DNA from 3 places in the Streptomyces huasconensis genome. Region 1 is predicted to be linked to each of the others. Evidence: riboswitches for the same ligand, from Rfam matches in the RefSeq annotation. Region 1 holds a riboswitch; each other region holds the start of a gene.

Region 1 (9,936 bases):
GGTGACAAGCCCGCGCTGACCGGTGTCTCGGGCGCGTACAAGAAGCTGGTCTTCCCGCTCGACGCCTACGCCGGCAAGAAGATCGACCTCCGCTTCCGCTACGCCACGGACGGCGGCGCGGGCGGCAAGGGCTTCGCGGCCGACGCCCTGACGATCACCGGGGACGGCGCCAAGCTCTTCGAGGACGGCGCCGAGGGCGACGACAACGGCTGGACGTCGAAGGGCTTCTCCCGCATCGCCGAGTCCTTCACCAAGAAGTACGACCAGTACTACCTGGCCGAGAACCGCCAGTACGTCTCGTACGACAAGACCCTGAAGGTCGGCCCGTACAACTTCGGCTTCTCGGGGACCCGCCCCGCCTGGGTGGAGCACTACCCGTACCAGACCGGCCTGATGATCTGGCAGTGGGACACCTCCCAGAAGGACAACAACACCAGCCAGCACCCCGGCCAGGGCCTGATCCTGCCGGTGGACGCGCACGCCAAGCCGCTGAAGTGGAAGGACGGCTCGCTCCTGCGCAACAAGATCCAGCCGTTCGACGCGCCCTTCAGCAAGTACGCCACGGACGCGTTCACGCTCCACAACGCGGACGTCGCGCTGAAGATCAAGTCCCAGAAGGGCGTCCCGGTCTTCGACGACCGCAAGGGCACCTACTGGTACGCCTCGAACCCCACGGGCAGCGTCAAGGTCACTGACACCAACACCCAGATCAAGATCATCAAGCAGCCGAAGGACGGCTCGACGATCACGGTCCAGGTGGGTCGCTCGACGAAGTAATCAGCGTTTCCCCAGGTCAAGCCATGATCGGCCGTCGCCCTCTAGCGGGCGGCGGCCGATCGTGTTTAGGTGCGTGCTGTGTACTTCTTATTGACGGGGGTGTGACCGACCATGTCCGCAGGAGGTTTCTGCAAGCTGCCGAACGGCAGCGTGGTGGTGGCGCTGACCCTGCCCAGCCCGGTGGAATCGGGCGGCGCGGTCAGGATGATCGTGCACTCCGCGAACCGCGCGAGGGCGCTGACCCGCCTGCGGAACCTCGGCCTGCGGGCGGTGTACCTGCGAGGCAACGCGGAACCGCCCACCCCCGACGAGGTCACGGCCGTGCTGCACCACCCGGACGGGCTGATATGGCGCACGGCACCCAACTCCCTGCAGGAGCTGTGGCACCCGATCAGGGCGCTGCGGCGCTGAGCGGCGCCCCGGTCGTTCAGACGACGGGCTTGCCCGTCAGCTCGACCCCGGCCGCGCGCAGCTCGGTCAGCGCCCGCTCGGTCGTCTCCCCGCCGACCCCCGCGGTCAGGTCCAGCAGCACGGTCGTGCGGAACCCCTCCCGCGCCGCGTCCAGCGCGGTGGCGCGCACGCAGTGGTCCGTGGCGATCCCGACCACGTCCACCTCCGTGATCTCGCGCTCCCGCAGCCACTGAGCCAGGGAGACGCCGTTCTCGTCGACGCCCTCGAAGCCGCTGTAGGCGGCCGAGTGGGCGCCCTTGTCGAAGACCGCGTCGATGCCGCCGGACGCGACGGCGGGGGCGAAGTTCGGGTGGAAGCCCACGCCCTCCGTGCCCGCGACGCAGTGCGGCGGCCAGGAGTCCACGTAGTCCGGGTGGTCCGAGAAGTGGGCGCCGGGATCGATGTGGTGATCCCGGGTGGCCACCACGTGGCGGTAGCAGGCCGGGGCCTGGCCGATCAGCTCGGTGATGGCGGCGGCCACGTCCGCGCCACCGGCCACCGCGAGGCTGCCGCCCTCGCAGAAGTCGTTCTGCACGTCTACGACGATCAGTGCGCGGCGCATGGGCGGTGTCCTTTGGTGGGGTGACTACGAGCCTAGAGACTTCACGTGCGTTGCGGGAAGGGGCACCTGCCCGGGTCCGTCAGAGATATTCCGTGGGGATGACCGCCTCGCCGCGCGACAGCTGCGTCGCCGACAGGGGCAGGCGGGCGCGGGCGGCGGCGTGCCGGTCGCGGACCGCGTCCAGCGGCTCACGGGCGATGACCTGGCCGCCCTTGACCAGCTCGACCAGGAGCTGGGCGTCCGCCAGCTCGGCGGGCACGGCCCCGGTGCCGATGACCTCGGCCTCGGCGACGCCGTGCTCATCGGTCCGCCGCGCGGCCCACTTGCGGCCGCCCACGGAGCTCTTGGCGCCGAGCGACTTCTTCGCCACCGGCTCCAGCGGGGCCTTGGGGTCGGCCGAGTGGGCGCGGGCCACCAGCTTGTAGACCATGGAGGCCGTGGGGTGCCCGGACCCCGTGACGAGCTGCGTGCCCACGCCGTACGCGTCCACGGGCGCCGCCCGGAGCGAGGCGATGGCGTACTCGTCGAGGTCGGAGGTGACGACGATCTTCGTCTCCGTCGCGCCCAGCTCGTCCAGCTGCTGGCGCACCCGGTGGGCGACGAGCAGCAGGTCACCGGAGTCGATGCGCACGGCGCCAAGCTCCGGCCCGGCGATCTCGACGGCCATGCGGACGGCCTCGGTCACGTCGTAGGTGTCCACGAGCAGGGTGGTGCCGCGGCCCAGCGAGTCGACCTGCGCGCGGAAGGCGTCGCGCTCGCTGTCGTGCAGCAGGGTGAAGGCGTGGGCGCTGGTGCCGACGGTCGGGATGCCGTAGCGGAAGCCGGCGGCCAGGTCGGAGGTGGTGGCGAAGCCGCCGACGTACGCGGCGCGGGACGCGGCGACGGCGGCCAGCTCGTGGGTGCGGCGGGCGCCCATCTCGATCAGCGGACGGTCCCCGGCGGCCGAGGACATCCGGGAGGCGGCGGCCGCGATCGCCGAGTCGTGGTTGAGGATGGAGAGGATCACCGTCTCCAGGAGCACGCACTCCGCGAAGGACCCCTCGACCCGCAGGATCGGCGAGCCCGGGAAGTAGACCTCGCCCTCCGGATAGCCCCAGATGTCGCCGCTGAAGCGGTAGCGGGACAGCCACTCCAAGGTGGGCTCGTCGACGATGCCGCGCTCGCGCAGGAAGCCGAGGACGCCGGCGTCGAAGCGGAAGTTCTCGACGGCGTCCAGGACCCGGCCGGTGCCGGCCACGACGCCGTAGCGCCGCCCCTCGGGCAGTCTGCGGGTGAAGACCTCGAAGACCGAACGGCGCTCGCCCGTACCGGCTTTCAGCGCCGCCTGGAGCATCGTCAGCTCGTACTGGTCCGTGAAGAGGGCCGTCGAGGGAACGTCCACCGGCAGGCCAAGGTCCGCTGTGTTCATGCGAAGGATGCTACCCGCATCTCGTCACTCTGACGATTTCCGGGCCCGTTTGTGCGCCTGCCCCCTGGGAGTGGCAGCATGGGACAGGTGAGTACGGCTCCCGCAGAGATCACCCGCCCGGCCTCGGACGAGGAGGCGTTCGTCGTCCCCGAGCCGGACGTCCCCTGGATCACGCTCGTGCACAACGACCCGGTCAACCTCATGAGCTACGTGACGTACGTCTTCCAGTCGTACTTCGGCTACTCCAAGGAGAAGGCCACCAAGCTCATGATGGACGTGCACCAGAAGGGCCGCGCGGTCGTCTCCACCGGCAGCCGCGAGGAGATGGAGCGCGACGTACAGGCCATGCACGGATACGGGCTGTGGGCCACCCTCCAGCAGGACCGCAAGTAGCGGCGGACCGGAAGCAGCGACGCATCTGATGCCAGGACAATTCGAAGCGATCCCCGGGGGCGGCGCCGCCGTCACGCTCGACGAGGTCGAGATCTCGATCATCCGTTCCCTCGCCGTGCAGCTCCTGGAGCTGATCGGTCCGGGCCCGGGCGGCGAGCCCTCCGACGACCCCCTCGCGGAGCTGTTCGCCGAGGGCCCGAGCGAGCCGCCCGCCGACCCGGTGATGCAGCGCCTGCTGCCGGACGCGTACGGCGGGCCCGGCAGCGAGACCGGGGACGTCGGACGCGACGAGGAACTGCGGGCGTATTCGGCCGAGTTCCGCCGCTTCACGGAGAATGACCTGAGGGCCAAGAAGCGGGACGACGCGCTGGTCGTGATCCGTTCGCTCGACGCGATGGCGTCCTCCGGCGAGGGCGGAGCTGTCCTGAAACTGTCGGTGGAGGAGTCGCGGCACTGGCTCGGCGCCCTCAACGACCTCCGGCTCGCGATCGGCACCCGCCTGGAGGTCACCGACGAGAAGGACGCCGATCTGCTCTACCGGCTCCCCGACTCCGACCCCCGCAAGCCGATGGTGATGGCCTACCTCTGGCTGGGCGGACTGCAGGAGACGCTGGTCGGGACGTTGCTGGACTGAGCCGGACCGAAATCCGGTGCATAGGGCAGCGAAATTTGCTGTACTGGACACCTTCCGTTCACGTGGCCGGTGCTTCGCTCAGCGGACGCTCAAATCCGGATAACGATCCCGTCACTTCATTGCCCGAGTTTGCGGCACGAAGAGACCTTTGTCCGCTTCTTCCTGTGGTGTGCGTCACAGGTGGCTGATTCCCTCACTGTTGCCGCCGTGATAAATCTTCACGACCGCTCGGTGACGCCACCCATGTCACCGAGGGCGCTCGGGCCGGCAGACCGCCGGTAGCACTCCATATACATCCGGGGGGATCAGGACCTGATCCGCAGCCATCAACGCGAGACGCGGGCGCGGATCAGCATGGAGAAAGGCGTCACCATGACCTCAGTGCAGGTCGAAGAGCAGCACGACGGGCACGACGGCAATGGTGCCGTGCAGGCCGCGGGCGGCCCGTCCGGCGAGGGCGAGGGCTACCAGCGCGGTCTGGGAGCCCGGCAGATCCAGATGATCGCGATCGGCGGTGCCATCGGCACCGGCCTGTTCCTCGGCGCGGGCAAGGCCATCCACAAGGCCGGCCCCAGCCTCATCCTGGCGTACGCCATCGCGGGCCTCGTCATCTTCTTCATCATGCGGGCACTCGGCGAGCTGCTCATGTACCGCGCCGTGTCGGGCTCCTTCTCGGAGTACGCACGCGAGTTCATGGGCCCGTTCTTCGGATTCGTGACCGGCTGGACGTACTGGCTCTTCTGGGTCGTCACCGGCATCACCGAAGTCACAGCGGCCGCCCAGTACATGCAGTACTGGACACACGACTCGTTCCCACAATGGGCATACGCCCTTGTCTTCACGGTCATCCTGTACGGCGCGAACCTCATCTCCGTGAAGCTCTTCGGTGAGCTGGAGTTCTGGTTCTCGATGGTCAAGGTCACCGCCATCATCGGCATGATCCTGATCTGCGTCGGCATCCTCACCATCGGCTTCTCCGACGCCGGGGACACCGCGACCGTGGCCCACCTGTGGAACCAGGGCGGTTTCTTCCCGAACGGCATCAGCTCCACGCTGATGACGCTCCAGATCGTGATGTTCGCCTTCCTCGCCGTCGAGCTGGTCGGCGTCACCGCGGGCGAGTCCAAGGACCCGAAGACCGTTCTGCCCAAGGCCATCAACACCGTGCCGTGGCGCATCGCCGTCTTCTACGTCGGCGCGCTGATCATGATCCTGTCGGTCGTGCCGTGGACGCACTTCCAGCCCGGTGTCTCGCCGTTCGTCGCCGCCTTCGAGAAGATGGGTCTGGGCGTCGGTGCCGCGATCGTGAACTTCGTGGTCCTCACCGCCGCGCTCTCCTCCTGCAACTCCGGCATGTACTCCACCGGCCGCATGCTGCGCGACCTGGCGCTCAACGGCCAGGGCCCGAAGCTCTTCACCAAGCTCACGAAGAACGGCCTACCGCTGTTGGGCACCACGTTCTCCGCCGCGTTCATGCTGGTCGGCGTCTGGATCAACTACCAGTGGCCGGGCGAGGCGTTCAACTACGTCGTCTCCTTCGCCACCATCTCCGGCATGTGGGCCTGGATCATGATCCTGGCCTGCCAGATCCGCTACCGCCGCAAGGCCGACCGCGGCGAGCTGCCGCAGTCCACCTTCCGGGCCCCGGGCGCCCCGTACACCAGCTGGTTCGCCCTGCTGTTCATCGGCATGGTCATCGTGATGATGGGTGTCGACAAGGACGCGCGGATCTCGCTGTACGCCGCCCCGGTCTGGGCCGCGATCCTCGGGGTCACCTACCTGGTCCTCAAGAGCCGCAACCCGCAGGCCGCCGCGTTCAACAAGCGCAAGATCGGCGCGGACAGCGTCTCCGTCACCAAGGACTGACCTCTCCGCAGAGGCCGCTGTCCAGCATTCGGGCCCGCCCGTACCACACTTCGGTACGGCGCGGGCCCTCTGCTTATCCTGGCGCCATGCTGACCATCACCCAGGCCCTCCACGACCAGATCGTCGCGCACGCGCGCCAGGACCACCCCGACGAGGCGTGCGGCGTGGTCGCGGGCCCGGCGGGCACCGGCCGCCCCGAGCGGTTCATCCCGATGCTGAACGCCGCGCGCTCGCCCACGTTCTACGAGTTCGACTCGGGCGACCTGCTCAAGCTCTACCGCGAGATGGACGACCGCGACGAGGAGCCGGTGGTCATCTACCACTCGCACACCGCGACCGAGGCCTACCCCTCCCGCACCGACATCACGTACGCCAACGAACCCGGCGCCCACTACGTCCTGGTCTCCACCGCGGACACCGACGACGCGGGCCCCTTCCAGTTCCGCTCGTTCCGGATCGTGGACGGCGAGGTCACCGAGGAAGACGTAAAGGTCGTACAGGCATACTGAGCTTTACCCATGAGGCGGCAGGACCCAGGAAGCCGGTGCGAGCCCGGCACGGTCCCGCCACTGTGACCCCACCCCCACTCCGGGGCGGGGGAGTCAGGAACTGACCTGCCGCCTTTGCTCCACACAACGCAGGGGACGCGGAAATCCCCTGGAGGAGGCAGTTCAGCCATGTCCCGCGCCCTACGCGTGCTCACCGCCGCGGCCCTGCTCGCCCCGCTCGCCGCCTGCGGCTCGTCCGGCTCCGGTGACGCCAAGCCCGCCGCCAAGGCCCCGGGCTTCCCGTACACCGTCACCAACTGCGGCGTGAAGACCACGTACGAGGCGCCGCCGAAGCGCGCCGTCACCATGAACCAGCACGTCACCGAAGTGATGCTGGAACTCGGCCTCAAGGACCGCCTGGCCGGCACCGCCTACCTCGACGACAAGGTCCTGCCGAAGTACGAGAAGGCGTACAAGTCCGTCCCCGTGCTCGCCAAGGAGTACCCCTCCTACGAGAAGCTGCTCGCCGCCAATCCCGACTTCGTCTACGGCGGCTACGCCAGCGCCTTCCTCGCGGGCGACGGCCGCAGCCGCTCGGCCCTCGCCAAGTCCGGGATCAAGAGCCGCCTCAACGTCGAGGGCTGCGCGAAGCGGGCGATCACCATGGACGACGTGTACCGCGAGGTGCGGGAGGTCGGCGCCACCTTCGGGGTGCGCGAGCGCGCCGAGAAGTGGGTGAGCGGGGCCAAGCGCGAACTGGCCGCCACCGCCGAGAAGTCGAAGAGCGACAAACCGGTCTCCGTCTTCGTCTACGACAGCGGCGACAAGACCGCGTTCACGGCGGGCGGCCGCGGCATCGGCAACGACATCATCGAGCGCGCGGGCGGCCGCAACGTCTTCGCCGACGTCGACAAGTCCTTCAGCGACGCGTCCTGGGAGAAGGTCGTCGAGCGCCGCCCCGAGGTCATCCTCATCCTCGACTACGGCGCCACGACCGTCGCCCAGAAGAAGAAGCGCCTCCTCGACGACCCGGCCCTCGCGGACGTCCCCGCCGTCAAGAACGAGCGCTTCGCGGTGCTGCGGCTGTCGGACGTGGTCACCGGGGTACGGGCACCGGAGGCGGTGAGGAAGCTGGCGGGCCAGCTGTGACCTCCCTTGCTGAGCCTGTCCGGCGTTTGAGGACGAGCCCGAAGGGCGATAGACGGGGGTCGAAGGGGCGCCGCCTCTTGATCCTGACGGCACTCACCGCGGCCCTCGCGGCAGCGACTGTCGCCGGCCTCGCCCTGGGCTCCGTCCGCATCCCGCCCGGCCAGGTCCTGGAGATCCTCACCGGCCGGGCGGAACCCTCCCCGTTCCGCACCATCGTGCTGGACGTCCGCCTCCCCAGGGTCCTGCTCGGCGCGGCCGTCGGCGCCGGCCTTGCCGTCATCGGCACCGTCCTCCAGGCCCTGGTCCGCAACCCCCTCGCCGACCCGTTCCTCCTCGGCGTCTCCTCGGGCGCCTCCGTGGGCGCCGTCAGCGCGATCGTGCTCGGCGGGATCTTCGGCCTGGGCACCGCCCTCAGCACCACCGTCACGATCCCCGCCGCGTCCTTCGTCGGCGCGCTGATCTCCCTGGTGCTGGTCTACGCCCTGGCCAGAGGCGGCGGCGGAGGCTTCGCCACCGGGCGCCTGATCCTCGCCGGGGTCGCCGTCTCGTACATCCTCACCGCCCTCACCAGCCTCATCCTCGTCACCGCCGACAGCGCCGACCACCTCAAGGAAGTCCTGTACTGGACGCTCGGCGGCCTCGGCAGCGCCCGCTGGGACATGCTCGCCCTGCCCTGCGCCGTCCTCGCCGTGGGCACCGCGCTCCTGGTGGCGCTCGCCCGCCCGCTGGACCTGCTGCTCGTCGGCGAGGAGGGCGCCACCGTCCTCGGCCTGGACACCGCCCGCTTCCGCGCCGCCGTCTTCGTCCTCGCCTCGCTCCTGACCGGCGTCCTCGTCGCGTACAGCGGCGCCATCGGCTTCGTCGGCCTGATGGTGCCGCACGCCGCCCGCATGCTGGTCGGCGCCGCACACCGCGCGCTGCTCCCGGTGGTGGCGCTGATGGGCGCGGTCTTCCTGGTCGCCGCCGACCTCGCCGCGCGCACGGTCGCCGCGCCGCAGGACATCCCCGTCGGCGTCCTCACGGCGCTGACCGGCGGCCCGTTCTTCCTGTGGCTGCTGCACAGGAGCCGTACGCACGAAGGGGCGCCCGCGTGAAGCTGTGCACCGAGGACCTCGGCTACACCACCCCCGGCGGCGCCCGCCTGCTCGACGGCGTCTCACTGACCGTCGCCGACGGCGAGACGGTCGGCATCGTCGGGCCCAACGGCAGCGGCAAGACGACCCTGCTGCGCTGCGTCTACGGCGCGCTCACCCCGACCGAGGGCCGCGTCCTCCTCGACGGGGACGACCTGACGGCGCTCGGCGCCAAGGCCCGCTCGCGGCGCGTCGCCACCGTGCCGCAGGACGGGCAGGCCGGCTTCGACCTCACCGTGCGGCAGGTCGTCGCCATGGGCCGCTCCCCGCACAAACGCTTCTGGGAGGGCGACACCGCGCGGGACGAGGAGCTGGTGGCGGCCGCCCTGACGCGCGTCGGCGCCGAGGGCCTCGCCGACCGCTCCTTCACCGCGCTCTCCGGCGGCGAACGCCAACGCGCGCTGGTGGCACGGGCGTTGGTGCAGCAGCCCACGGTCCTCGTCCTCGACGAGCCGACCAACCACCTCGACATCCGCTACCAGCTGGAGATCCTCTCCCTGGTCGGCGGCCTCGGCACCACCAATCTCCTCGCCCTGCACGACCTCAATCTCGCGGCGTACTACTGCGACCGCCTGCACGTCCTGCGGGACGGCGAGCTGATCACCTCCGGCACCCCCGAGGAGGTCCTGACCAGCGACCTCCTCGCCGAGGTGTACGGCGTGACGGCGGAGGTCGCCGTGCACCCCGCGACCGGGGCGCCGACGGTCACGTACCTCCCCGCATCCAGGTGATGGACGGAAAGCGTCCACCATCTGAGATCACATTCCAGGACCCGGACCGGGAATCGATACGATGAGCGCATGGTTTCCCACGACGTGAGCGACAAGATGCCGGGCATGCTGCTCGTGGCGCGTCTGCACGTCGACCTGTGCAGGCTCAGCAGCGCCATCTGTTCGCGCTGACCCCTGCCGCCGCACGGCCAGCGACGGGCCGCGGCGCCTGACCCGCGTACGACCGCGCACACCGGTGCACGACCACGGCCGGACCGCCGCGCGCCCCTTCACCTGAACACTCCCGACAGGAGCCCTCAGCCATGGCCATCGAGGTCCGCATCCCCACCATCCTCCGCAGCTACA
Region 2 (9,936 bases), 840 kb from region 1:
GCGTCCCGCACCGCCTCCTCGGTGCGGGCCACCACCGCCGTGCCGTCGTCCGCCGTGATGATGGGGCGCTGGATCAGCTTCGGGTGCTCGGCGAGGGCCTTGATCCAGCGCGCGCGGCCCGAGGCGTCGCGCGGCCAGGCCTCGCGGTCCTTGAGGTTCAGCTCCTTGGCGGCCTGCTCCTGGGTCCGCGTGATGTCCCACGGTTCGAAGCCGAGGCGATCGAGGACGGCGCTGATCTCGTCCTCGGTGGGCACGTCGTCGAGGTAGCGCCGCACGGTGTAGTCGGCGCCCTCCGCGTCGAGCAGCGTCAGGGCGCTCCGGCACTTCGAGCAGGCGGGGTTGATCCAGATCTCCATGCCCACACGCTACCTCCGGAACACCCGCCCCAGGCCGCCCGGCACGCCCTTATTCGAACACCCCAAAGGCCGTCTGGCCAGCGGCGATTGTCAGTGCCCCGCAGTAGAATCACAGTAGTGTTCGAGGGCGCCCGACGGGGGGTCCCGACCGCGACAGGAGGATGCCCGTGCCCGCTGCCGCACTGACGACCAAGCGTGTTTCCCGACCCGTACTGCTCGACCTGCCGTACGCACCACTGGAGAAGAAGGCGCTCCCCGCCGGACGCCCCCGCGAGTGGTACGTCAACCACAACCGCCGCCTGAAGGCCATGCGCCTGGCGATCGCCCTGCTCGACTCGGGCGTCCATCTGCCGAACCAGGCGAAGAACACCACGATAAGGAGCATGGCCGAGGAGGTCGGCATCCATCCGCCCTCCGACATCACCTGCCACATGGTGCGCGCGCTGATGCGCTACAGCCGCTGACCGGTCACATCTAGGCCGCCGGCCGGATGTACTCTGACCGGTGAGCAAGTCCTGGGCCCGTGGCGGGAGTTGACCGCCACGGGCCCGTTCGGCGTGGCCCCGTGCGCTCATGTGTGCGATGGGACATGCTGGGCCCCATGACCCAGCCGGAACCCGTCGGTGAACTGCCGCTCCTGACGACCGCCGAACTCCCGGACGGCGTCCGTGTTCCGGTGCGCGCCCTGCGCGCGCCCGCCCCGGAACGCTTCCTGCCGTCCGGCTCGGGCCCGGCGCCCGGGCCGCCCCCGGCCCCCGCGGTGCTCATCCTCCCGGCGATGGGCACCCCCGCCCGCTTCTACCGCGGCTTCGCCCGCCACCTGCACGGCGAGGGCCTCACCGTGCTCACCGCCGACCTGCGCGGCCAGGGCGAGGCGGCGACACCGCGCGCCACCGGCCGCGGCGCACGCGACCACGGCTACCGCGTGCGCGATCCCGGCTACCGCACGCACGACCACGGGTACCGCACGCTCGTCGAGGAGGACCTGCCCGCCATCCTCAGGGCCGTCCGCGCCGAGCTGGGCCCCGAGCCGCCCCTGTACCTCCTCGGCCACAGCCTGGGCGGCCAACTCTCCCTGCTGTACGCAGCGTTGGGCGCCGGTCCGGCCGTCGACGGCGTCGCGCTCGTCGCCTCCGGCTCCGTCTGGTTCCGCGCGTACGGCCCGCTGCGCGCCCCCGGTCTCCTCCTCGGCGAGGTGCTGATCGCCGCGACGGCGACCGCGCTCGGCCGCTGGCCCGGCGCCCGCCTCGGCTTCGGCGGCAACCAGCCCAAGGGCGTCATGCGGGACTGGGCCCACCAGGGGCTCACCGGCCGCTACGCCGCCAAGGGCTCCGCGCGCGACTACGAAGCGGCCCTGGCCGCCCTGGAGCTGCCCGTCCTCGCGGTCTCCGTCGAGCACGACACCCTCGCCCCCGCCTCCGCCCTCGACCACCTGCTCGGCAAGGTCCCCCGGGCCCGGCTCACCAGGCGCCACTACACGGCGCGTGAGGCGGGCGCCCGCCTCGACCACTTCGCCTGGACCAGGGCGGGCGGGCCGCTCGCCAAGCAGGTGGCGGCGTGGGCGACGGCCGAGGAGCGCCCGGGGCGGGGCCGGGCGGCCCGCGGCTAGCGGTTAGCGGATCTGCTCGGGGGTGACCGTCAGCCACCGCTTGTCGGCGGTCACCTGCTGGCCCAGCTCGCGCTGCCGCTCGGCGTTCTTCCGCTTCATCCCGTCGAGCTGCTTCATGTACGCGTCCTTGCGGTTGACCCAGACCCGTACCCCGCCGTGCTCCACGTCCGCCGAGTGGAACAGCATCGGACCGTCGCTGACCGGGGTGTCACCGGCGACGAGGATCGGCTTCTTCCACTCGTCGATGTACGTGTTGATCGCCGCGGGCTTGCCCTCGTACCAGGTCAGCGGTGCCCACAGGTGCGGCGTCAGCTCGCGTCCGGCGAGCTTCGCGCGGTCCTTCTCGCCGAAGCGGCCCTCGGCGATCTCCTTGCGGGAGCTGGTGACCTCGCCGGTCTCGCGGTCCTTCAGCTGCATCGACACCCCGATGACGTTCCGCGGCCGCACGCCGTAGCCGTACTTCGGGTCGGCGAGGACCATGCGCACCAGGTCCTCGCCGGCCGCGCTGACCACGTACACCTCGATGCCGTGCGCCCGCAGCGTCTTGTAGAGCTGCCGCATGCCGTTCGACAGCTCGGGCGGCTTCACCTCGGTCCTGGTGACCTTCCCGTCCTCGTAGTACTCAGCGGGGATCGGCTTCTTGTACGCCAGCAGCTCGTCGACGTACCCCTTCAGCTCCTTCAGCGTGAACCCGGAGAAGATCTGCGCGGCCCACGGATAGCAGACCTGGTCGTCCACCTCGCACAGCCGGTTGTAGTAGCTGTAGAGGCTCTCCTTGTGCGTGGCCGTGTCCTTGAACGGGACGACCTTCAGGGAGGGGTCCATGGTCGTGCGGGTCAGCACGCCCTTCATCTCCAGGAAGGGCAGCAGCGACTCCTCCAGGTCGTTGCGGTACGAGGTGTTGTCCGCGTCGAAGACGGCGTACGCGCCCTTGTGGTCGTTGGCGGCGATGACCTTGCCGAGCTTCCTCGCGACCGGCTTCGGCCAGTGCGACAGCTCGCGGGCGGTGGCGGCCGAGCCGTCCGCCGCCGTCGCCTCGCCCGCGGGCCACAGCGCGCCGCCCGCGAGGACGGCGGCGACGAGCGCCCCCGCGCCACCGACGATGAAGGCCCGCCTGTTCTTGGCTCGTACTGCCATGTTTCCCGTGTCCCGCCGTTCCTGAGTGCGATGTGCGGCCCCGTCCGGAGCGGCGCGCCATGCTATGGGCGATGCCACGCGATTCCCATGATCGAAGTCACCGGGCGGGGAGGGCATGGGGCGGGTGGTGAGGGGTAGCGGAGAGGGCCCCGCGTCGCCGGGGGCGTACCGGGCGGTCGCGAGGTGGGCGGGCCGCGCATCGGGCGATCGCGAGGTGGGCGGGCCGCGCATACTGGGACGCATGGGCACCCGTGAGTTCGTGCGGGCCGTTCCCCGGCTCGACGGCATGGTCGTCTCCGCGGTCGGCTACCGCACCGCGGGGCAGCAGCCCGCCCTGCACCGCGGCCTCCCCTCGCCGTACCTGACGGTGATCTTCTCGCTGGACGGGGCCATCGCCACCGGCGGCACGCCCGCCCAGGCGACCGGCGCCGACGCGGTCCGCACCGACATCGTCGTGGGCGGCCTGCACCAGAGCCCCGCCTACGTCCGCCAGCCCGAGCACGAGGCAGGCATCCAGCTCGCCGTGCACCCGCTGGCCGCCCGCACGCTCCTCGGCCTGCCCGCCGCCGAACTGGCCGGACAGCTCGTCACCGCGGGCACCGACGTCTTCGGCGCCCGCGCCGCAGAGGTCCGGGAGCGGCTCTGTGCCCTGGACACCTGGGAGGACCGCTTCGCCGCCCTCGCCGCCTACCTGCGGCAGCGCGCGGACCGGCCCGCCGGAGCCGTGCGCCCCGAGGTCGCCGAGGCCTGGGCCTGGTTCGCCCGGCACCGCGGCGCTGGCACCCTCGGCGGCCTGTCCCGGCACGTCGCCCTCAGCGAGCGCCGCCTGACCGCCCTCTTCCGCGCCGAGACCGGGCTGAGCCCCAAGCAGGCCGCGCGCCTGATGCGCTTCCAGCACGCCAAGAGCGCCGTGACCCGCGCCGTCGCGGCGGGCGGCCCGCCCGACCTCGCCCGGGTCGCCGCCGACACGGGCTACTACGACCACTCCCACCTCGTACGGGACTTCCGGCAGTACACGGGGGTGAGCCCCACCGGCTGGCTGGCCGAGGAGTGCCGGAATATCCAAGCCGGGGCGCACGGCGACGGCGAAGAGTGGAAGCCATGAACACCACACCTGACACCACCGACACCACTGACGGCATGTCCGAGGCCCCGCGGCACGAGCCGCTCACCGCCCCCGCCCCCACGATCTGGCCGGCCCTCCAGGCACAGGACGCCCCCGCCCTCATCGACTTCCTCGTCGACACCGTCGGCTTCCTGCGTACGGCCGTCTACGAGGACGGCGGCCGGATCGCCCACGCCCAGCTCGACTGGCCCGAGGGAGGCGGCGTCATGCTCGGCTCGTACGACCCGCAGAGCGCCACCGCCGCCTGCGGGAAGCCCGGCACCGCCGGCGCCTACGTCGTCACCGACCGGGTGGACGACCTGTACGAGCGCCTCCGCGCGGCCGGCGTGAAGATCACCACGGAGATCGAGGACAAGCCGTACGGCAGTCGCGAGTTCGGCATCCAGGACCCGGAGGGAAACCGCTGGTCCTTCGGCACCTACCGGGGGGAGCCCAGGCCGGGGCAGGGCCGGTGAGGGCGCGTGATAACTTGCGCAAGCCAGTCAAACCCACACCTGGGCCAGGGAATCCGGTGCGAATCCGGAACTGACGCGCAGCGGTGAGGGGGACGGGCGGGGCCACGGCCACTGGGCGTCTTCGGACGTCTGGGAAGGCGCCCCGCCCGGCCGATCCCGAGTCCGAAGACCTGCTGGCGCCTCCGCTCGCACACCGGGCGGCGGAGGTCGTGACGCAGACCAGGCTCCGCGTATGAGCCGTGAGACTCAAGGGATCGCGTGTCCTCGACAGCCCGTATGTCCGCCGCCCTCTGTACCGCACTGCTCGCGCTCACCGCGTGCGGGGGCGGCGCCGCGCAGAAGTCCGAGGGCAGGAGCGCCGACGGCTACCCCGTCACGGTCGCCTCCTGCGGCAAGGAGGCCACGGTCCAGGCCCCGCCGCAGCGCGCCGTCTCCCTCGACCAGGGCTCCACGGAGATCCTGCTCTCCCTCGGCCTCGCCGACCGCATGGCGGGCACCGGCACCTGGACCGACCCGGTCCTGAAGAACCTGGAGAAGGAGAACGCCAAGGTCGAGCGGCTCGCCGACCGCTACCCCTCCCTGGAGAAGGTCCTCTCCAAGGAACCGGACTTCGTCAGCGCCTCCTTCCTCTACACCGTCGGCAAGGGCGGCGTCGCCGACCGCACGAAGTTCACCGAACTCGGCGTGCCCGTCTACGTCTCGCCCACCGACTGCGCGGGCAAGGACAACGACGGCGGCGGCGACGGCAAGCGCGTCAAGACCCTCACCATGGACACCGTCTACGGCGAAGTACGCGACCTCGCCAAGGTGTTCGGCGTCGAGAAGCGCGGCGAGAAGCTGATCGCGGACCTGAAGAGCCGCGTCACGAAGGCCACGAAGGACATCGAGGCCTCCGACGCGACGCTCCTGTACTGGTTCGCCAACTCCGACGCCCCGTACATGGCGGGCTGCTGCGGCGCCCCCGGCATCATCACCCGCGCGCTCGGCGCGCAGAACGTCTTCGACGACACCCGCGAGGAGTGGCCCCAGATCAACTGGGAGACCGTCGCCGACCGCGACCCCGACGTCCTCGTCATCGGCGACCTCACCCGCAAGTCGCAGTCCGCGGAGAGCGCGGCGGCGAAGATCAAGTTCCTGGAGTCCAACCCGGCGACCAAGAACCTCACCGCCGTGAAGAAGAAGCGCTACATCCTCCTCAGCGGTCAGGCCATGAACCCCACGATCCGCACGGTCGACGGCATCGAGCAAGTGGCCGCCGGGCTGCGGAAGTTCGGACTGGCGAAGTGAGCCCGGCCGCCCCCGCCGCCCGGCAGGGGCTGCTGTGGCTGGCCGGCGGCGCCGCGCTCGTCCTCTCGATGGCGGTCGCCGTCACCATCGGCCCCGCCGACATCTCCGTCCCCGACGTGTTCTCGGCCCTCGCCGCGCACCTCGGCTGGGGCGAGGCAGGGCTGACCCCCCTCCGGGACGGCATCGTCTGGAACCTGCGGCTGCCCCGCACCCTGCTCGCCGCCGTCTGCGGCGCGGGCCTCGCGGTCTGCGGCGCCGTCATGCAGTCCCTGCTCCGCAACCCCCTCGCCGACCCCTTCGTCCTCGGGGTCTCCTCCGGGGCGTCGACCGGGGCGGTCGCGGTCGTCGTCCTCGGCGTCGGCGGGGGAGCGCTGTCGATCTCGGCGGGCGCCTTCGTGGGCGCGCTCTGCTCCTTCGCGCTCGTCCTCCTGCTGAGCCACACGCTCGGCGGCACGACGGACCGCGTCGTCCTGTCGGGCGTCGCGGCGATGCAGCTCTTCTCCGCCCTGACGTCATTCGTCATCCTCACCGCGGGCGACGCGGAGACCACCCGCGGCGTGCTGTTCTGGCTGCTCGGCTCGCTCAGCGGGGCGGGGTGGACGGACGTAGGGCTGTGCGCGGCCGTCCTCGCCGCGGTCCTGCTCGTCTGCCTCGGTCACGCCCGTACACTCGACGCCTTCGCGTTCGGCCAGGAGGCGGCGGCGACACTCGGCGTACGGGTGGCCCGCACCCGCCTCGTCCTGCTCTGCGCGACGGCGCTGCTGACCGCCGTCCTGGTCAGCTCGGCGGGCGCCATCGGCTTCGTCGGCCTGGTCCTGCCGCACGCGGCCCGCGCCTTCACCGGCTCGGGTCACGCCCGGCTGCTCCCGGTCACGGCGCTGACCGGTGCGGTCTTCCTGGTCTGGGTGGACACCCTGGCCCGCACGGCCCTGGACCCGCAGGAGGTCCCGGTGGGCGTCGTGACGTCGCTCATCGGCGTACCGGCGTTCGTGGTGGTGCTGTACCGGACACGGGGGGCGACGACATGACGTACGGAACCACGGCTGCGGCCGAGGCGGGACTGCGCGCCGACCGGGTCACCCGGGCGGCCGGCGGCCGGCTCATCGTCGACGGGGTCAGCCTCGCCCCGCCACCCGGTGCCACCGTGGGCCTCCTCGGCCCCAACGGCTCCGGCAAGTCCACACTCCTGCGCATCCTGGCGGGCGTCCTGGCCCCCGCCTCGGGGGTGGTCACCCTGGACGGCAACCCGCTCGCCGCCACACCGCGCCGCGCGGTGGCACGCCGTATCGCGGTGGTAGAACAACACGCCACCACCCAGACCGAGTTGACCGTACGAGACGTCGTACGGCTCGGCCGCATCCCGCACCGCCGCGCCTGGTCGGCCCCCACGCCCCACGACGAGCAGGCGGTACGCGAGGCCTTGGCCCGCACCGGCCTCACCGAACGCGCCGCCCAGTCCTGGCACACCCTCTCCGGCGGCGAACGCCAACGCGTCCAGATAGCCCGCGCCCTGGCCCAGGAACCCCGCGAACTCCTCCTGGACGAACCCACCAACCACCTCGACATCCAGCACCAGCTGGATCTGCTCTCCCTGGTCGCCGACCTCCCCGTCACCAGCGTGATCGCCCTGCACGACCTCAACCTGGCGGCGATGTTCTGCGACCACGTACTGATCCTCAAGGAGGGCACGGCGTACGCGGCGGGCACACCGGCGGAGGTGATCACGGAGAAGCTGATCGCCGAGGTCTACGGCGTCCGCGCGGTGGTGACCCCGGGCGACCCCACCCCGACCGGCGGCCCGCCGGTCCCGTCGGTCCGCTTTCTGCGGGGCCCGGTGGCCATCCATCCGGGACGGCGCCGGTAGTCAGCCCAGCGACTTCTCGATGGCCTCGAAAATGTCCGCGTCAGTCTCCTGCTGCCAGGTCGGAAGGTCAGGCCAGTCGGCCACATACCCCGGCTTCGGCTCATCGAAATGCCTGAACATCTGGGCTGTCCAGCATGTGGCGACGAAGCGGCTCTTCTGCTCCCGCGACAGCCGGGCCGTGGTGCCTCCGCTGATCTCCACGAAGTGGCGGACCTGCTCGTACACGGAGCCCGCCGCCTCACGCTCCCACTGTGGGGTGTCGTCCCAGGGCGTGACGTAGCCGGCCTTCGGCTCTCCCGGAAAGTGCTGGCGAACTCCCGTGATCCAGGCTTCCCGGAACAGTCGTGCACCCTCGGTCTGCGACATGCCTACCCCTCTCGTCACGGCGCGCTCAGAGCGGCGATCTCGACCCCCAGCTCCGCCACGCGTGGGTCGCGGCCCAAAGAACCGAACTCGTCGCACAGGGCCTGGAGTCTACGGGCGACATACCCGGACCCGGAGGCTCGGGCCAGGCGGAGAGCCTCTTCGCCGTACGCCAGGACCTGCTCGGCGTCCCGCCGCTTGGCGCCGATGGCAGCCAGGTCGGTGAGCACCGCCGCACGCCGACGGTACGAGTGGCCCGAAAACACCTCAGAAGAGACTCAGTCCACCTCGAGAGAAATGCAGGTGATCGACGTGCGCCCCAACCAGCAGATGCGAGACCTCGGCATCGTCCAACACGGCGCCGGCATCCTCGTCGAACCGGCCCGCGCCTTCGACCTGCCCGCCGAATGCGACGAGGCCGCACGCATCACGGGCGAACTCTTCGCCGCCGTGGAACGGATCGGCCGGGTCCACCCCTTCGCCAAGGGCATGGGCATCGCGGCCCCGCAGCTCGGCATCGGACGTGCTGCCGCCGTCGTCCAGCCGCCCGGTGACGCCCCCGCCGTGGTCCTCTTCAACCCGCGGATCACCGCCCGCTCCGAAGAGGTGGATGAACAGTACGAGGGCTGTCTGAGCTTCTTCGACGTACGCGGCCTCGTACCCGCCCCTTGATGATCACGGTGGAGACGACGGTCTTGGCCGGCGAGACCATCACGACCGCGTACGAACGCGGTCTCGCCCGCCTCGTTCACCCATGAGGTCGACCACCTCAACGGCCTGCTCTACTCCGCCCGCATGCGATCTGGTGTCGAACCGATCCCCGTGGAGGAGTACCGCCAGACAGGCAGCTCATGGGTGTACGACGGCATCTGAGCCTCTTCAGCCGAAAGGGCCGCTACCCCTCCCGGGAGTAGCGGCCCTCACAGTGATGCCTAGATGTCGAAGTACAGCTCGAACTCATGCGGATGCGGCCGCAGCTGGATCGGCGCGATCTCGTTCGTCCGCTTGTAGTCGATCCACGTCTCGATCAGGTCGGACGTGAAGACCCCGCCCGCCTGGAGGTACTCGTTGTCCGCCTCCAGGGCGTCGAGGACCGCGGGGAGGGAGGTCGGGACCTGGGGGACGCCCGCGTGCTCCTCGGGGGCCAGCTCGTAGAGGTCCTTGTCGATCGGCTCGGCCGGCTCGATCTTGTTCTTGACGCCGTCGAGGCCCGCCAGGAGCAGCGCCGAGAACGCCAGGTACGGGTTCGAGGACGGGTCCGGCGCGCGGAACTCGACGCGCTTGGCCTTCGGGTTCGAGCCCGTGATCGGGATGCGCATGGCCGCGGAGCGGTTGCGCTGGGAGTAGACCAGATTGACCGGGGCCTCGAAGCCGGGGACCAGGCGGTGGTAGGAGTTCACCGTGGGGTTGGTGAACGCCAGCAGCGACGGCGCGTGCTTGAGGATGCCGCCGATGTAGTAGCGCGCCGTGTCGGAGAGACCGGCGTAGCCCTGCTCGTCGTAGAAGAGCGGGGTGCCGCCCGACCACAGCGACTGGTGGACGTGCATGCCCGAGCCGTTGTCGCCGAAGATCGGCTTCGGCATGAAGGTCGCGGTCTTGCCGTTGCGCCAGGCGACGTTCTTCACGATGTACTTGAAGAGCATCAGGTCGTCGGCCGCGGCCAGCAGCGTGTTGAACTTGTAGTTGATCTCGGCCTGGCCCGCCGTGCCCACCTCGTGGTGCTGGCGCTCGACCTGGAG
Region 3 (9,936 bases), 2.5 Mb from region 1:
CATTCGCCGATCTGGGCGACCTGCCGCACACCCGCAATGTCATCACCGAGGCCATGCGCATACGGCCCGCCGCCTGGATATTCACGCGCCGGTCGGTGGCCGAGACCGAGCTGGGCGGCTATCGCATTCCGGCCGACGCGGACATCGTCTACAGCGTCTACGCCATGCAGCGCGACCCGCGTTCCTTCGAGCGGCACCTGGAGTTCGACCCGGACCGGTGGGCACCCGAACGGGTTGCCGACATACCGGAGTTCGCGATGATGCCGTTCAGCGTCGGCAACCGTAAGTGCCCCGGGGATCACTTCAGCATGGCCGAACTGGCCCTCATCCTCGGCACGGTGGCCCCGAGGTGGCGCCTGGAGCGGGTCCCGGAGACCGACAGCGGCACCCGCGTCGGCATCACCCTGCATCCGAAGCGGCTGGTTCTGCGGGTGATGCCGCGCTGAGCGACATGAACGGCCAGGGGCGCCGCCGAGCGGTCGGGGGCGCCCCGGATGTGCCCGCCCCGCCCCCCGTGACGAGGCGGGCACACGCTCAGAACTCGTCGTCGAACGACACCGACCCCTCGACCGCGACTTGGTACGCCGACGGACGCCGCTCGAAGAAGTTGGTCAGCTCCTGCACGCCCTGGAGCTCCATGAAGGAGAACGGGTTCGACGAGCCGTAGACCGGCGCGAAGCCGAGCCGCTGGAGGCGCTGGTCGGCGACGCACTCCAGGTACGCGCGCATCGAGTCGGTGTTCATGCCCGGCAGGCCGTCACCGCACAGGTCGCGGGCGAACTGCAGTTCGGCCTCGACGGCCTCCTTCAGCATGTCCGTCACCTGCGTCTGGAGCGCGTCGTCGAACAGCTCGGGCTCCTCCTTGCGGACGGTGTCCACCACGTCGAAGGCGAAGCTCATGTGCATCGTCTCGTCGCGGAACACCCAGTTGGTGCCGGTCGCCAGGCCGTGCAGCAGACCGCGGCTGCGGAACCAGTAGACGTACGCGAAGGCACCGTAGAAGAAGAGCCCCTCGATGCACGCGGCGAAGCAGATCAGATTGAGCAGGAAGCGGCGGCGGTCGGCCTGGGTCTCCAGGCGGTCCAGCTTCTCGACCGAGTCCATCCACTTGAAGCAGAACTGCGCCTTCTCGCGGATCGAGGGGATCTCCTCGACCGCGTCGAACGCGGCCGCCCGGTCCTCGGGGTCGGGCAGATAGGTGTCGAGCAGCGTCAGATAGAACTGGACGTGCACGGCCTCCTCGAAGAGCTGGCGGCTCAGGTACAGCCGTGCCTCGGGGGAGTTGATGTGCTTGTAGAGCGTCAGCACCAGGTTGTTGGAGACGATCGAGTCACCGGTCGCGAAGAACGCGACGAGGCGGCCGATCAGGTGCTGCTCCTCGGGCGTCAGCTTCGCCAGGTCGGCGACGTCCGAGTGGAGGTCGACCTCCTCGACGGTCCAGGTGTTCTTGATCGCGTCCCGGTAGCGCTCGTAGAAGTCGGGGTAGCGCATGGGGCGCAGGGTCAGTTCGAAGCCCGGGTCGAGAAGGTTCTTCTCGGAGTTGGCGGTGGAGCTCATTACTGGCAGGCCTCGCAGGACTCGGGGTTTTCCAGGGAGCAGGCGACGGCCTCTTCGGCCGTGACCTGCGCGGGGACGGGAGCGGCGGCGGTGTTCGAGCCGCCGGCCGCGCGGGCGATGCGCGTGGCGGGGCGCGAGCGCAGGTAGTACGTCGTCTTCAGGCCCTGCTGCCAGGCGTACGCGTACATCGAGGAGAGCTTGCCGATGGTCGGCGTCTCCAGGAAGAGGTTCAGCGACTGCGCCTGGTCGAGGAACGGGGTGCGCGCGGCGGCCATGTCGATCAGGCCGCGCTGCGGGATCTCCCAGGCCGTGCGGTAGAGCGCGCGGACGTCCGCGGGAATCCAGCTGAAGCCCTGCACCGAGCCGCTGGCCTCGCGCAGCGCCTCGCGGGTCTGCTCGTCCCAGACGCCGAGCCGCTTCAGCTCCTGGACCAGGTAGGCGTTGACCTGGAGGAACTCGCCGGACAGCGTCTCGCGCTTGAAGAGGTTGGAGACCTGCGGCTCGATGCACTCGTAGACACCCGCGATGGACGCGATGGTGGCGGTCGGCGCGATGGCCAGCAGCAGGGAGTTGCGCATGCCGGTCTCGGCGATGCGGGCCCGCAGCGCGTCCCACCGCTCCGGCCAGGTCAGCTCGACGTCGTAGTGGTCGGGGTGCAGCACGCCGCGCGCGGTGCGGGTCTTCTCCCAGGCGGGCAGCGGGCCCTCCCGCTCGGCGAGGTCGGCCGACGCCTCGTACGCGGCGAGCATGATCCGCTCGGCGATGCGGGTGGACAGGGCGCGGGCCTCGGGGGAGTCGAACGGCAGCCGCAGCTGGAAGAAGACGTCCTGGAGGCCCATCGCGCCGAGGCCCACCGGGCGCCACTTGGCGTTGGAGCGGCCGGCCTGCTCGGTCGGGTAGAAGTTGATGTCGACCACGCGGTCGAGGAACGTCACGGCGGTGCGGACCGTCTCGTCAAGACGCTCCCAGTCGATGTCCCGGATCGCCGTGTCCACGAACGCGCCGAGGTTCACCGAGCCGAGGTTGCACACGGCCGTCTCGCCGTCGTCCGTCACCTCCAGGATCTCGGTGCAGAGGTTGGAGGAGTGCACGGTGTGGCCGGGCTCCGCCGTCTGGTTGGCGGTGCGGTTGGCGGCGTCCTTGAACGTCATCCAGCCGTTTCCGGTCTGCGCGAGGGTGCGCATCATGCGGCCGTACAGGTCCCGGGCCGGGATGGTCTTCTTCGCGAGCCCGGCGGCCTCCGCCTCGCGGTAGGCGGCGTCGAACTCCTCGCCCCACAGGTCGACGAGGTCGGGCACGTCGGCCGGGGAGAACAGTGACCAGTCCTGGTCGGCGGCGACGCGGCGCATGAACTCGTCCGGAATCCAGTGCGCGAGGTTGAGGTTGTGCGTGCGGCGCGCGTCCTCACCGGTGTTGTCGCGCAGCTCCAGGAACTCCTCGATGTCGGAGTGCCACGTCTCCAGGTAGACCGCGGCCGCGCCCTTGCGCCGGCCGCCCTGGTTCACGGCGGCGACCGAGGCGTCCAGGGTCTTCAGGAACGGCACGATGCCGTTGGAGTGCCCGTTCGTGCCGCGGATCAGCGAACCCCGGGACCGGATGCGGGAGTACGAAAGGCCGATGCCGCCCGCGTGCTTGGAGAGCCGCGCGACCTGGTGGTAGCGGTCGTAGATGGAGTCCAGCTCGTCCAGCGGGGAGTCGAGGAGGTAGCAGGAGGACATCTGCGGGTGGCGGGTGCCGGAGTTGAAGAGCGTCGGCGAGGAGGGCAGGTAGTCCAGGCGGCTCATCAGGCCGTACAGCGCGGCGACCTCGTCCACGGCGGCGGCGCCGTCGTCCTTGGCCAGACCGCTCGCGACGCGCAGCATGAAGTGCTGCGGGGTCTCGATGACCTGCCGGGTGATCGGGTGGCGCAGCAGATAGCGGCTGTGCAGGGTGCGCAGGCCGAAGTACTCGAACCGGAAGTCGGCGCCGTCGGCGAGCGCGGCGACCACCAGCGCGTCGAGCCGGGCCGCGTGCGCCGTCACGAAGGACGCCGTGCGGTCGGCGATGAGCCCCTCGCGGTGGCCGACCGCCACGGAGTCGGTGAAGGAGCGCACGCCCTGCGTGGCCGCCTCCTCGCGGATGCCGATCGACAGGAGCCGGGCCGCCAGCTTCGAGTACGCCGGGTCCTCGGCGATGAGCCCCGCGGCCGCCTCGGTCGCCAGTTCCCGCAGCTCCGAGAGGTCCGCCTTGGCCGAGCGGCCGCGCAGGGCGGCGGCGGCGACCCGGCCGGGGTCGGCGTCGGGGAGGTCGGCGGTGAGATCGGTCAGGGTGCGCAGCAGCGCGGCCCCTGGCCCGTCGGTTCCCTCGGCACCCTGGGCGGTGGGCGTCGACGGCGCTGACGCGGGTTCGGCAGGCGCGATGGTCACGTGGGGGGCACTCCCTCGCTCGGCTCTGGGCCAGGGGGAGGCGGACGGCACACACGGGCGCACCCGGGCAGGGCGGCGTACCGCGTCCACCGGCCCACTCCACGAGGCCCGGACGGTCGGCACCCGGGCCGGACGGCACGGGTGCACTGTCGGCAGGTCATCGGACTCCGCGTACGCCGAATGCGTACACATGCACCGTTGCGGGACAGTTCCGGACTTGCACCGGATTTCCCTGCGGCGACAGCGAGCACGAGCATACATCTTGTGCCGGGCCTGAGAAGCGGGCCCACATCTTGTGTCGGCTCGCGGAGTGGTGGCTAGAGCTTCAGCGCGTACGCCAGCAGCGGCACCGTCTCGATCGGCCGCCAGTCACGCTCGGGCGTCCGTACGAACCCGAGGCGCTCGTACAGCCGGTGGGCGGCGTGCATGGACCTCTGCGTGGACAGCACGAGCGAGGTGCGGCCCGCTTCCTTGGCGCGTCGCACGCACTCCCGTACGAGCGCTTCGCCGGCGCCCCGGCCGCGCGCCTCGGCAGAGACGGCGAGCATCCGTATCTCCGCGTCGTTCGCGCCCGCGATGTCGGCCATCGGCCCGCCGGAGGGGACGTAGGTGACGCCGCCGAGCACCTTGCCCGCCACCTCGGCGACGAGGATCTCGGCGTGCGCCGCGCGTCCCGGCACGTCCCGCAGCACGGCGAGGTAGGGGTCGTCCTCCCCGAAGTCCAGGTGGCCGCCGTCGAGATAGGCCTGCGCGGTGAGGGCGCCCAGCGCCTCGTACTCCTCGGGGAGGGCCCGCCTGATCGTGAGGGTCGTCGTGTCCATGGGCCGCAGTGTGCAACACGGGTACGACAGAGGGCCGCCGGTTTTTCCGGCGGCCCTCCGTCGCGGCGGGGCGGGGCTCAGTGCCCGGCGCCCGCGGTCGCCTTGGGCAGTTCCTCCATGACGCCCGGGTCGCCCGCGTCGGCGGTGTAGTCCCCGGGGGAGGTCTCGTCGACGCCGTCCGGGGCCTTCAGCGCCTTCAGGACGAAGGTGAGGACCACGGTCACGATGACGTTCAGGACGAACGCGGTGAGGCCGATGTAGCCGATCTCGCCGATGCCCGGGATCGTGTCCGAGGAGCCGCCGAAGTGCTTCTGCGTCGGCGACGCGACGCCGTACGCGGCCAGTGTGCCGTAGACCATGCCGACCGCCCAGCCGCCCAGCAGCGCCCAGCGGTGGAACCAGCGCGTGAAGAGGCCGCCGACCAGCGCGGGCATCGTCTGGAGAATCCAGATGCCGCCGAGCAGCTGGAAGTTGATCGCGACCGTCTTGTCCATGGTGAGGACGAAGACGAGCGCGCCGACCTTCACCAGGAGCGAGACCAGCTTGGAGACCTTGGTCTCCTGCGCGGGCGTCGCGTCGGGCCTGATGAAGTCCTTGTAGATGTTGCGGGTGAAGAGGTTCGCGGCCGCGATCGACATGATGGCCGCCGGGACCAGCGCGCCGATGCCGATGGCCGCGAACGCCACGCCCGTGAACCAGTCGGGGAACATGTCCTCGAACAGCTGCGGGATCGCCAACTGGCCGTTCTCCACCTTGACCCCGGCCGCGATCGCCATGAAGCCGAGCAGCGCCAGCAGGCCGAGCATCAGCGAGTACAGCGGCAGGATCGTGGTGTTGCGGCGGATCACGTCACGGCTCCTGGACGAGAGCGTCGCGGTGATCGAGTGCGGATACATGAACAGCGCCAGCGCCGAACCGAGCGCGAGCGTCGCGTACGTCCACTGCCCGGCCTCGGCGGGCGCGAGCGCGCCGCGCGGTTTGTCGGTCGCCGGGTTGGTCTGCGCGAAGGCGTCGCCGGCCTTGGCGAAGATGTCGTCGAAGCCGCCCAGCTTGATCGGGATGTAGATGATCGCGACGACGATGACGAGGTAGATCAGGCCGTCCTTCACGAACGCGATCAGCGCGGGCGCGCGCAGCCCCGACGAGTAGGTGTACGCGGCGAGCACCGCGAAGGCGATCAGCAGCGGCAGGTCCTTGATGAACCAGTTGGTGTCCGGGCCCCCGCCGACGCCCATGACGTCCAGGACGGCCTGGATGCCGACGAGTTGGAGCGCGATGTAGGGCATCGTGGCGAGCAGGCCGGTGACCGCGACGGCCAGCGAGAGCCCCTTCGAGCCGAAGCGTCCGCGCACGAAGTCCGAGGTGGTGACATAGCCGTGCTTGTGCGAGACCGACCACAGGCGCGGCAGGAAGGTGAAGATCAGCGGATAGACGAGGATGGTGTACGGCACCGCGAAGAACCCGGCCGCGCCCGCCGCGTAGATCGCCGCCGGGACGGCCACGAAGGTGTACGCGGTGTAGAGGTCGCCGCCGAGCAGGAACCACGTGACCCAGGTGCCGAACGACCGGCCGCCGAGGCCCCATTCGTCCAGGCTCTGGTCGTTCTCGGCCTTGCGCCAGCGGGCGGCCAGGAAGCCCATGACCGTGACCGCGACGAAGAAGAAGACGAAGACGGCGAGGGCGACGCCGTTGACACCGCCGGTGCCTGCTGCGAGCACGTTCACCGGGCCACGCCTTCCTCGGCGCGCACGGACTCGCGGGCGCGCTGGTCACGCTGCCACAGCTTGTACGCGATCATCGTGAGCAGCGTGGAGATGACCACCCACAGCATCTGGTACCAGTAGAAGAACGGGATGCCTATGAAGGTCGGTTCGATCCTCGCGTACGAACTCACCCAGAGCATTGCCACGAACGGTGCGACAAGGCAGACCGCGATGACCACGCGGACCGGCGTCACCACCGGTCTGTTCACTTCCGGCGCATCTGACATGTCGCGGCTCCGTTCCCTCACTTGTCCCATGTTTAACGTGCGGGAAATCTAAGCCACGGTCTCGCGGTATGGAACCCCTGTCCGTATAACGGACGCGTGCCGGAGGTGCCGTACCGCCTGTTCAGCCGCCCCCTCAGCAGCAGCGGAACCCCTGCCGCGGGTCCGACTCCTGGCGGTCCGTCCGCATCCGCTCGAAGTCACGGCGGCTGGGCACCGCCGCGGCCGGATGGTCCTTGCGTACGTGCGCCACGTACCGCTCGTACGCCGACTCGCCGGTCAACTCGCGGACGTACCACCGCATCCAGCGCACCCCGCGCAGCAGCCAGGTCAACGCGTAGGCTCCCGCGTCCCGTCGCGCCGCGCTTCCCGCTTCTCCTCGGCGGTCGGGAAGAGCCCGGCGGGGGCCGTCACCTTCGACTCCACGTACGGCGCTTCGCTCAGCCGGGAGGCCTCGGGGTCGCGGATGTGCTTGAGGCAGACCCGTGCCGCGTCGGCGATCACGATGACGATGAGCAGAGCGAGCGCCGCCGAAAGCACGCCGTCCACCGTCGAGTTGGTGACGACGGTGTGCATGTCGTCCATGGTCTTGGCGGGCGGCAGGACCTTGCCGTCGTCGATGGCGTCCTGGTAGATCGAGCGCTGCTTGAAGAAGCCGACCCGCGGGTCGTCGGAGAACACCTTCTGCCAGCTCGCCGTCAGGGTCACCGTGGCGTCCCAGGCGAGCGGAACGCCGGTGATCCAGGCCCACTTGAGGCGTCCTGACTTCACGAGCAGCGTCGTGCAGACGGTGAGGGCGACGGCGGCGAGAAGCTGGTTGGCGATGCCGAAGACCGGGAAGAGCTGGTTGATCCCGCCGAGCGGCTCGTGGACGCCGACCCACAGGAAGTACCCCCACAGCCCGGTGACGGCGGCGCTGGTCAGCACCAGGCCGGGCTTCCAGCTCACCCGCTTGAACGGCTTGTAGACGTTCCCGAGCATGTCCTGGAGCATGAAGCGGCCCACGCGCGTGCCCGCGTCGAGCGCGGTCAGGATGAACAGCGCCTCGAACATGATCGCGAAGTGGTACCAGAAGGCCCGCATCGAGCCGCCCGTGACCTGCGAGAAGATCTCCGAGACGCCGACCGCGAGCGTCGGCGCGCCGCCCGTGCGCGAGAGCAGCGAGGACTCCTCCACGTTCTTGGCGGCCTGCGCCAGGTCGGCGGGGGAGATGCTGTAGCCGAAGTTCGCGACCGCCTTCGAGGCCTCCTGCACGGTGTCGCCGACGACACCCGCCGGCGCGTTCATCGCGAAGTACAGGCCGGGGTCGATGATCGAGGCCGCGACGAGCGCCATGATCGCGACGGACGACTCCATCAGCATGGAGCCGTACCCGATCATCCGGACCTGCGTCTCCTTCTGGATCATCTTCGGTGTGGTGCCCGAGGAGATCAGCGCGTGGAAGCCGGACAGCGCCCCGCACGCGATGGTGATGAAGACGAAGGGGAAGAGTGAACCGGCGAAGACGGGCCCGTCGCCGCGTGAGGCGAAGTCGGTCACCGGGTCCATCCGCATCGTCGGCAGGGTGACGACGACGCCGAGCGCGAGCAGCAGGATGGTGCCGATCTTCATGAAGGTGGAGAGGTAGTCGCGCGGCGCGAGCAGCATCCACACCGGCAGGATCGAGGCGACGAAGCCGTACGCGACCAGCCAGACGACCAGCGTCGAGGGCGCGAGCGTGAAGGTGTCCGCGAGCGAGGACTCGGCGACCCAGCGCCCGGCGACCAGCGCGATCAGCAGCAGCGCGATGCCGATGAGCGAGACCTCGCTGACCCGGCCCGGGCGCAGGACCCGCAGGTAGAAGCCCATGAGCAGGGCGATCGGGATGGTCATCGCGATGGAGAAGGTGCCCCACGGCGACTCGGCGAGCGCGTTGACGATGACGAGCGCGAGCACCCCGAGCAGGATGATCATGATGGCGAACGCGGCGAGCAGGGCCGCGGCCCCGCCGAACGGCCCGATCTCGTCCCGCGCCATCTGCCCGAGCGACCTGCCGTCCCGCCGGGTGGAGAAGAACAGCACGACCATGTCCTGCACGGCACCCGCGAAGATCACGCCGACGACGATCCAGATGGTGCCCGGCAGATACCCCATCTGGGCGGCGAGCACCGGCCCCACCAGCGGTCCCGCGCCCGCGATCGCCGCGAAGTGGTGGCCGAGCAGCACGCGCCGGTCGGTCGGATGGAAGTCGATGCCGTTGTCGAGCCGCTCGGCGGGCGTGGCCCGGCGCGCGTCGACCTTCAGGACCTTGTACGCGATGAACTTGGAGTAGAAGCGGTACGCGATGGCGTACGAGCCGAGGGCCGCCGCCACCATCCAGGCGGCCGACACCTCCTCGTCGCGCGCGAGCGCCAGGACGGTCCAGCCCGCGGCGCCGACCAGCGCGACGAGGGTCCAGACGGCGATGGATCGGGGTTCTGCTCTGCGCACCGGGTCGTCCTCCCGTTCACCATGCGATGACGGGAGGAACGTAGAGCAGGGAGGTGATCCGCGCCAGACCCCCGGTGCGCGGGTCAGTCCGTGGGGCGCTTGAGGCGGGCCACGAACTTGTAGCGGTCGCCGCGGTAGACCGAGCGCACCCACTCCACCGGCCGGCCCGCGGCGTCCAGCGAGTGCCGGGACAGCAGCAGCATCGGCAGGCCGACGTCGGTGCCGAGCAGGCCCGCCTCGCGCGGGGTGGCCAGCGAGGTCTCGATGGTCTCCTCGGCCTCGGCCAGGCGTACGTCGTACACCTCGGCGAGGGCGGTGTAGAGCGAGGTGTACTTGACCAGCGAACGGCGCAGGGCGGGGAAGCGCTTGGCCGACAGGTGCGTGGTCTCGATGGCCATCGCCTCGCCGTTGGCCAGGCGCAGCCGCTCGACGCGCAGGACGCGGCTGCCCGCGCCGATGTCGAGCAGGCCGGCGAGGGTGTCGTCGGCGGTGATGTAGCCGACGTCCAGGAGCTGCGAGGTGGGCTCGAGGCCCTGGGCCCGCATGTCCTCGGTGTACGAGGTGAGTTGCAGGGCCTGCGACACCTTCGGCTTGGCGACGAAGGTGCCCTTGCCCTGGATGCGCTCCAGGCGGCCCTCGACGACCAGTTCCTGCAGGGCTTGGCGGACCGTCGTGCGCGAGGTGTCGAACTCGGCGG

What was found. Region 1 has a riboswitch for cobalamin ahead of J2N69_RS13300 (ABC transporter substrate-binding protein). Riboswitches for the same ligand answer to the same signal wherever they lie in the genome.
Region 2: it holds a riboswitch for cobalamin, as region 1 does, so the genes downstream of both, J2N69_RS09515 (ABC transporter substrate-binding protein) here and J2N69_RS13300 (ABC transporter substrate-binding protein) in region 1, are expected to answer to the same signal.
Region 3: it holds a riboswitch for cobalamin, as region 1 does, so the genes downstream of both, J2N69_RS24775 (ribonucleoside-diphosphate reductase subunit alpha) here and J2N69_RS13300 (ABC transporter substrate-binding protein) in region 1, are expected to answer to the same signal.

Annotation. Positions count from the first base shown of each region.
Region 1 is NZ_CP086119.1:2,946,848-2,956,783, reverse strand. It holds gene J2N69_RS13340 (immune inhibitor A domain-containing protein) at 1-777, shown strand, start outside; gene J2N69_RS13335 (hypothetical protein) at 889-1,188, shown strand; gene J2N69_RS13330 (isochorismatase family protein) at 1,205-1,789, opposite strand; gene J2N69_RS13325 (nicotinate phosphoribosyltransferase) at 1,869-3,197, opposite strand; gene clpS (ATP-dependent Clp protease adapter ClpS) at 3,276-3,590, shown strand; gene J2N69_RS13315 (DUF2017 domain-containing protein) at 3,619-4,224, shown strand; gene J2N69_RS13310 (amino acid permease) at 4,597-6,090, shown strand; gene J2N69_RS13305 (M67 family metallopeptidase) at 6,177-6,599, shown strand; cobalamin riboswitch at 6,602-6,722, shown strand; gene J2N69_RS13300 (ABC transporter substrate-binding protein) at 6,768-7,727, shown strand; gene J2N69_RS13295 (FecCD family ABC transporter permease) at 7,805-8,821, shown strand; gene J2N69_RS13290 (ABC transporter ATP-binding protein) at 8,818-9,591, shown strand; gene J2N69_RS36515 (putative leader peptide) at 9,661-9,762, shown strand; gene J2N69_RS13285 (MoaD/ThiS family protein) at 9,894-9,936, shown strand, end outside.
Region 2 is NZ_CP086119.1:2,108,825-2,118,760, reverse strand. It holds gene J2N69_RS09545 (arsenate reductase family protein) at 1-356, opposite strand, end outside; gene J2N69_RS09540 (hypothetical protein) at 524-820, shown strand; gene J2N69_RS09535 (alpha/beta hydrolase family protein) at 958-1,965, shown strand; gene J2N69_RS09530 (HAD family hydrolase) at 1,969-3,102, opposite strand; gene J2N69_RS09525 (helix-turn-helix domain-containing protein) at 3,344-4,207, shown strand; gene J2N69_RS09520 (VOC family protein) at 4,243-4,683, shown strand; cobalamin riboswitch at 4,691-4,875, shown strand; gene J2N69_RS09515 (ABC transporter substrate-binding protein) at 4,960-5,970, shown strand; gene J2N69_RS09510 (FecCD family ABC transporter permease) at 6,039-6,998, shown strand; gene J2N69_RS09505 (ABC transporter ATP-binding protein) at 6,995-7,834, shown strand; gene J2N69_RS09500 (hypothetical protein) at 7,835-8,200, opposite strand; gene J2N69_RS09495 (hypothetical protein) at 8,215-8,427, opposite strand; gene J2N69_RS09490 (peptide deformylase) at 8,495-8,869, shown strand; gene glnA (type I glutamate--ammonia ligase) at 9,130-9,936, opposite strand, start outside.
Region 3 is NZ_CP086119.1:5,399,146-5,409,081, forward strand. It holds gene J2N69_RS24765 (bifunctional albaflavenone monooxygenase/terpene synthase) at 1-446, shown strand, start outside; gene J2N69_RS24770 (ribonucleotide-diphosphate reductase subunit beta) at 535-1,557, opposite strand; gene J2N69_RS24775 (ribonucleoside-diphosphate reductase subunit alpha) at 1,557-3,962, opposite strand; adenosylcobalamin-variant (AdoCbl-variant) riboswitch at 4,109-4,206, opposite strand; gene J2N69_RS24780 (GNAT family N-acetyltransferase) at 4,280-4,783, opposite strand; gene mctP (monocarboxylate uptake permease MctP) at 4,861-6,501, opposite strand; gene J2N69_RS24790 (DUF3311 domain-containing protein) at 6,504-6,773, opposite strand; gene J2N69_RS24795 (YbdD/YjiX family protein) at 6,907-7,104, opposite strand; gene J2N69_RS24800 (carbon starvation CstA family protein) at 7,101-9,239, opposite strand; gene J2N69_RS24805 (GntR family transcriptional regulator) at 9,323-9,936, opposite strand, start outside.